Regions from separate parts of the Bacillus sp. 41-22 genome, predicted to be linked through region 2. Evidence: a T-box and tRNA genes for the amino acid it is inferred to sense, from the RefSeq annotation. Region 2 holds a T-box; the other holds one or more tRNA genes.
The links. A T-box is a leader RNA that pairs with one kind of tRNA and senses whether it is charged. The one in region 2 lies ahead of alaS (alanine--tRNA ligase), so its partner is inferred to be a tRNA-Ala.

Region 1: it encodes a tRNA-Ala, which carries the amino acid that the T-box ahead of alaS (alanine--tRNA ligase) is inferred to sense. The anticodon was not compared.

Annotation. Positions count from the first base shown of each region.
Region 1 is NZ_CP084035.1:28,888-32,386, forward strand. Features, by position in the region: rRNA gene LCF45_RS00150 (16S ribosomal RNA) at 1-1,419, shown strand, start outside; tRNA gene LCF45_RS00155 (tRNA-Ile) at 1,551-1,627, shown strand; tRNA gene LCF45_RS00160 (tRNA-Ala) at 1,638-1,713, shown strand; rRNA gene LCF45_RS00165 (23S ribosomal RNA) at 1,793-3,499, shown strand, end outside.
Region 2 is NZ_CP084035.1:4,226,431-4,229,929, forward strand. Features, by position in the region: gene alaS (alanine--tRNA ligase) at 1-1,657, opposite strand, end outside; T-box leader at 1,699-1,917, opposite strand; gene LCF45_RS21680 (PH domain-containing protein) at 2,155-2,499, shown strand; gene LCF45_RS21685 (AI-2E family transporter) at 2,538-3,499, opposite strand, start outside.

The DNA of each region.
Region 1 (3,499 bases), 1.1 Mb from region 2:
CCCATAAGACTGGGATAACTCCGGGAAACCGGGGCTAATACCGGATAATATTTTGAACTGCATAGTTCGAAATTGAAAGGCGGCTTCGGCTGTCACTTATGGATGGACCCGCGTCGCATTAGCTAGTTGGTGAGGTAACGGCTCACCAAGGCGACGATGCGTAGCCGACCTGAGAGGGTGATCGGCCACACTGGGACTGAGACACGGCCCAGACTCCTACGGGAGGCAGCAGTAGGGAATCTTCCGCAATGGACGAAAGTCTGACGGAGCAACGCCGCGTGAGTGATGAAGGCTTTCGGGTCGTAAAACTCTGTTGTTAGGGAAGAACAAGTGCTAGTTGAATAAGCTGGCACCTTGACGGTACCTAACCAGAAAGCCACGGCTAACTACGTGCCAGCAGCCGCGGTAATACGTAGGTGGCAAGCGTTATCCGGAATTATTGGGCGTAAAGCGCGCGCAGGTGGTTTCTTAAGTCTGATGTGAAAGCCCACGGCTCAACCGTGGAGGGTCATTGGAAACTGGGAGACTTGAGTGCAGAAGAGGAAAGTGGAATTCCATGTGTAGCGGTGAAATGCGTAGAGATATGGAGGAACACCAGTGGCGAAGGCGACTTTCTGGTCTGTAACTGACACTGAGGCGCGAAAGCGTGGGGAGCAAACAGGATTAGATACCCTGGTAGTCCACGCCGTAAACGATGAGTGCTAAGTGTTAGAGGGTTTCCGCCCTTTAGTGCTGAAGTTAACGCATTAAGCACTCCGCCTGGGGAGTACGGCCGCAAGGCTGAAACTCAAAGGAATTGACGGGGGCCCGCACAAGCGGTGGAGCATGTGGTTTAATTCGAAGCAACGCGAAGAACCTTACCAGGTCTTGACATCCTCTGAAAACTCTAGAGATAGAGCTTCTCCTTCGGGAGCAGAGTGACAGGTGGTGCATGGTTGTCGTCAGCTCGTGTCGTGAGATGTTGGGTTAAGTCCCGCAACGAGCGCAACCCTTGATCTTAGTTGCCATCATTAAGTTGGGCACTCTAAGGTGACTGCCGGTGACAAACCGGAGGAAGGTGGGGATGACGTCAAATCATCATGCCCCTTATGACCTGGGCTACACACGTGCTACAATGGACGGTACAAAGAGCTGCAAGACCGCGAGGTGGAGCTAATCTCATAAAACCGTTCTCAGTTCGGATTGTAGGCTGCAACTCGCCTACATGAAGCTGGAATCGCTAGTAATCGCGGATCAGCATGCCGCGGTGAATACGTTCCCGGGCCTTGTACACACCGCCCGTCACACCACGAGAGTTTGTAACACCCGAAGTCGGTGGGGTAACCTTTATGGAGCCAGCCGCCTAAGGTGGGACAGATGATTGGGGTGAAGTCGTAACAAGGTAGCCGTATCGGAAGGTGCGGCTGGATCACCTCCTTTCTATGGAGAATTGATGAACGCAGTTCATCAATATAAGTTTCCGTGTTTCGTTTTCGTTTAGTTTTGAGAGTTCAATATAAGTATTGACTCTTAAATAGGAATATGATATAAATAAATTCCGCAATTTGTATGGGCCTATAGCTCAGCTGGTTAGAGCGCACGCCTGATAAGCGTGAGGTCGATGGTTCGAGTCCATTTAGGCCCACCATACATTTTACGGGGCCTTAGCTCAGCTGGGAGAGCGCCTGCCTTGCACGCAGGAGGTCAGCGGTTCGATCCCGCTAGGCTCCACCAAAAAGCTATTTTATATAGCAAATGGTATGTTCTTTGAAAACTAGATAACAGTGTAGCTCATATTTTTTAATTTTAGTTTGGTTAAGTTAGAAAGGGCGCACGGTGGATGCCTTGACACTAGGAGTCGATGAAGGACGGGACTAACGCCGATATGCTTCGGGGAGCTGTAAGTAAGCTTTGATCCGAAGATTTCCGAATGGGGAAACCCACTATACGTAATGGTATGGTATCCTTACCTGAATACATAGGGTATGGAGGACAGACCCAGGGAACTGAAACATCTAAGTACCTGGAGGAAGAGAAAGCAAATGCGATTTCCTGAGTAGCGGCGAGCGAAACGGAATCTAGCCCAAACCAAGAGGCTTGCCTCTTGGGGTTGTAGGACATTCTATACGGAGTTACAAAGGAACGAGGTAGACGAAGCGACCTGGAAAGGTCCGTCACAGAGGGTAATAACCCCGTAGTCGAAACTTCGTTCTCTCTTGAATGTATCCTGAGTACGGCGGAACACGTGAAATTCCGTCGGAATCTGGGAGGACCATCTCCCAAGGCTAAATACTCCCTAGTGATCGATAGTGAACCAGTACCGTGAGGGAAAGGTGAAAAGCACCCCGGAAGGGGAGTGAAAGAGATCCTGAAACCGTGTGCCTACAAATAGTCAGAGCCCGTTAATGGGTGATGGCGTGCCTTTTGTAGAATGAACCGGCGAGTTACGATCCCGTGCGAGGTTAAGCTGAAGAGGCGGAGCCGCAGCGAAAGCGAGTCTGAATAGGGCGTTTAGTACGTGGTCGTAGACCCGAAACCAGGTGATCTACCCATGTCCAGGGTGAAGTTCAGGTAACACTGAATGGAGGCCCGAACCCACGCACGTTGAAAAGTGCGGGGATGAGGTGTGGGTAGCGGAGAAATTCCAATCGAACCTGGAGATAGCTGGTTCTCCCCGAAATAGCTTTAGGGCTAGCCTTAAGTGTAAGAGTCTTGGAGGTAGAGCACTGATTGAACTAGGGGTCCTCATCGGATTACCGAATTCAGTCAAACTCCGAATGCCAATGACTTATCCTTAGGAGTCAGACTGCGAGTGATAAGATCCGTAGTCAAGAGGGAAACAGCCCAGATCGCCAGCTAAGGTCCCAAAGTGTGTATTAAGTGGAAAAGGATGTGGAGTTGCTTAGACAACTAGGATGTTGGCTCAGAAGCAGCCACCATTTAAAGAGTGCGTAATAGCTCACTAGTCGAGTGACTCTGCGCCGAAAATGTACCGGGGCTAAATACACCACCGAAGCTGCGAATTGATACCAATGGTATCAGTGGTAGGGGAGCGTTCTAAGTGCAGTGAAGTCAGACCGGAAGGACTGGTGGAGCGCTTAGAAGTGAGAATGCCGGTATGAGTAGCGAAAGACGGGTGAGAATCCCGTCCACCGAATGCCTAAGGTTTCCTGAGGAAGGCTCGTCCGCTCAGGGTTAGTCAGGACCTAAGCCGAGGCCGACAGGCGTAGGCGATGGACAACAGGTTGATATTCCTGTACCACCTCTTTATCGTTTGAGCAATGGAGGGACGCAGAAGGATAGAAGAAGCGTGCGATTGGTTGTGCACGTCCAAGCAGTTAGGCTGATAAGTAGGCAAATCCGCTTATCGTGAAGGCTGAGCTGTGATGGGGAAGCTCCTTATGGAGCGAAGTCTTTGATTCCCCGCTGCCAAGAAAAGCTTCTAGCGAGATAAAAGGTGCCTGTACCGCAAACCGACACAGGTAGGCGAGGAGAGAATCCTAAGGTGTGCGAGAGAACT
Region 2 (3,499 bases):
CTTTTACAGCCGCTTCTTTCGTTAATGTACCTTCTTCCACAACTACTTTGTGTAAGTTTTGACCATTTGGTGCTTTTTGTACGTCTTTTACAACAACTTTCACGCCGTCAGCAAGAAGGTAACCACGGTCTGCAATTTGCCCACCGCTCTCAGCGTAGAATGGCGTTACATCAAGCATTAATTGTCCTTCTTCACCTGCTTGTAAGCTATCTGTATACTCACCATTTTTCACCAGGGCAACAACGTTACTTTCTGTTGCAACTGTACCGTAACCAACGAATTCGCTCGCTACTTTAACTTCACCAAGTACACCGCCTTGAACTTGCATAGAATCAACGTCTTGACGAGCAGCACGTGCACGCTCACGTTGTTTCTCCATTTCATTTTCAAAGCCCGCTTGATCAACTGTCATACCAGCTTCTTCTGCATATTCTTCTGTTAATTCAATTGGGAAACCGTACGTGTCGTATAGGCGGAACGCATCTACGCCAGAAATAACAGTTGTTTTTTCTTCTTTCGCTTTTGCAATTACTTCAGCTAAAATTGATTCACCATCATGAAGTGTTTCATGGAAACGCTCTTCTTCATTCTTCACAACTTTTGCGATGAAATCTTTCTTTTCAAGTACTTCTGGATAGAAGTCTTTCATTACTTCTCCAACAACCGGTACTAATTCAAACATGAACGGACGGTTGATGTTTAATTTCTTAGAATAACGAACAGCACGGCGTAATAAACGACGTAATACATAACCACGGCCTTCGTTAGATGGAAGAGCACCGTCACCAACAGCGAATGTTACTGTACGGATATGGTCAGCAATTACTTTAAACGCCATATCTTTTTCTAAATCGCCATTACGATATTTCTCACCAGAAATTGATTCTGTTGCACCAATCATCGGCATGAATAGGTCTGTATCAAAGTTCGTAGGTACATCTTGAACGATAGATGTCATACGCTCTAGCCCCATTCCTGTATCGATGTTTTTCTTAGGAAGTGGCGTATATGAACCGTCTGGATTATGGTTAAATTGAGAGAATACAAGGTTCCATACTTCTAAGTAACGCTCGTTTTCTCCGCCCGGATATAATTCTGGGTCACTAAAGTCATTACCGTAAGATTCACCGCGGTCATAGAAAATTTCTGTATTCGGTCCACTTGGTCCTTCACCGATATCCCAGAAGTTTTCTTCTAAACGGATGATGCGTTCTTTTGGAACACCCATTTTCTCATTCCAAATTGTGAATGCTTCTTCATCTTCCGGATGAATTGTAACAGATAGTAATTCTTTATCGAATCCGATCCATTTGTCGCTCGTTAGAAATTCCCAAGCCCAAGTAATTGCTTCTTCTTTGAAGTAATCACCGATTGAGAAGTTCCCTAACATTTCAAAGAATGTATGGTGACGAGCCGTTTTCCCAACGTTTTCAATATCGTTTGTACGAATTGATTTTTGTGCATTTGTAATACGTGGATTTTGTGGGATTACACGACCATCAAAATATTTCTTTAATGTCGCTACACCACTATTAATCCATAACAGAGATGGATCTTCATGAGGAACTAGTGATGCACTTGGTTCTACTGCATGTCCTTTTTCTTGGAAAAAGTCTAAAAACATTTGACGAATTTGTGCGCCTGTTAGTTGTTTCATTGTATTTTCCTCCTTAAATATAAAAAACTCCCGCCCCTAATAAAAGGGACGAGAGTTAACTCGCGATACCACCCTAATTATGAATTGATTATTATAACAATCAATTCATCACCTCATGGTGCCGTAACGTGGCAAGACGGCAGTGATTAGCTGCTCTCAGGATTAGCTTTCTGTTACCCTTCATTTAAAGCTCCTTTCAGCCAGTGGAAGCTTCTCTCTACAAATGGACTGTAACGTACTTGTTCCGTCATTGATTTAATGTATTATATGACTAAATATAATAGAATTCTCTTAAGTTTGTCAATGTAGATAATCATTTATATTGTATCAATTGCTTATTAATCATAGTTATTCTACTATTCATTCTTAACAGCCTTTAAATATATTATGCATTTATTACTAAATAGGAATCTCCTCTCAAAAAATACTTTATGCAAATTTCTAAATATTACATTATTTGTTATAATTAAATTATTAACAATAAAGGAGCGATTACAATGACAACCTTATTGAATCAAGCTAAAGAAATGTTAACAACTGATGAAAAAATCCTTTTTTATGCAGCATGCTCATTAAATATATTTATATATCGTTCCGTCGCAAGACCAGGACTGTTAATTTTAACGAACAAACGGCTCTTCTTTTATGGACCAGATGTAAGTAAGAACCCAATATTTGAAGAGTACTCTTTTGCAAACATTTCTAATCTAAAAGAGCAAAAGCGTCTTTTCAGCAATCAAATTATATTTATGTACGATAATGAATGGAAAAAAATAAAACATATTCAAACAAATGATATAAGCTCTCTCGTTCAACAAATACACGAGCAACTCTCTAAATAATGATAGCCCTCTACTTTTATAAGTAGAGGGCTATCATATTACACATCTTCTTTTTTCCAAAGAGGCCTCACATGAACGACCACTGTCCGAATGACCGCTAAAATAGGAACCGATATTAGTAATCCTACAATCCCCGCAACTTCTCCCCCTACTAGTAATGCAAACATAATAATCACAGGATGCATACGAAGCGACTTACCAACGATGTAAGGCGATAAAATGTTACTTTCCAAAAATTGCAAAATAGCAATCGTAATTCCCGCCTTAATGAGTAAACTCGTTGATACCGTTGCTGCAATCATCAACGTCGGAATCGCCCCTAAAATAGGACCAAAGTACGGGATTATATCCGTTACCCCAATAATAATACCGAGTAATAACGGATATTTCATACCGATAAACCAAAAAGAAAGAACAGATACTCCTCCTAATACTAAGCAAACAAATAACTGTCCTCGAATATAACTTCCGAGTGACTTATCAATTTCTTTCGCAAGCATTTGACCCGTACTACGCCACTTACTCGGAACTAGTTTCCAAAAAATATGATAAAACTCACCGTAATCTTTTAATATGTAAAATACAATGAACGGAATTAAGAAAATAATGAGCAATGAATCCAGTACACCACGAGCTGTGCTCATGACTTTATTTAAAAGCGCTTGAATCTTCGTTTCTACACCACCAAAAATTTGTTTCACCTTTTCATGAATAAATGATGGGAAATTCGCTGTTTGTTCTGTAACTCCATCCATCCAAGAATCGTACATTTTTGTAAACTGCGGAAATTGTTCATTAATTTCTTGTAACTGTTTAATAACAACTGGCGTTCCTTTATAAATTCCATAGCCAATTCCGCCAAAGAAAAGAATATAAATGAGCAAAATAGCAAGTGTGCGTGGCATTCCTTCCTTATGGATTTTTTCAATTAAAGGGTGTAATAAATAAGCAATAAAACAAGCAATAAAGAACGGTGTGATCGCCACTTTAAATACAAAAA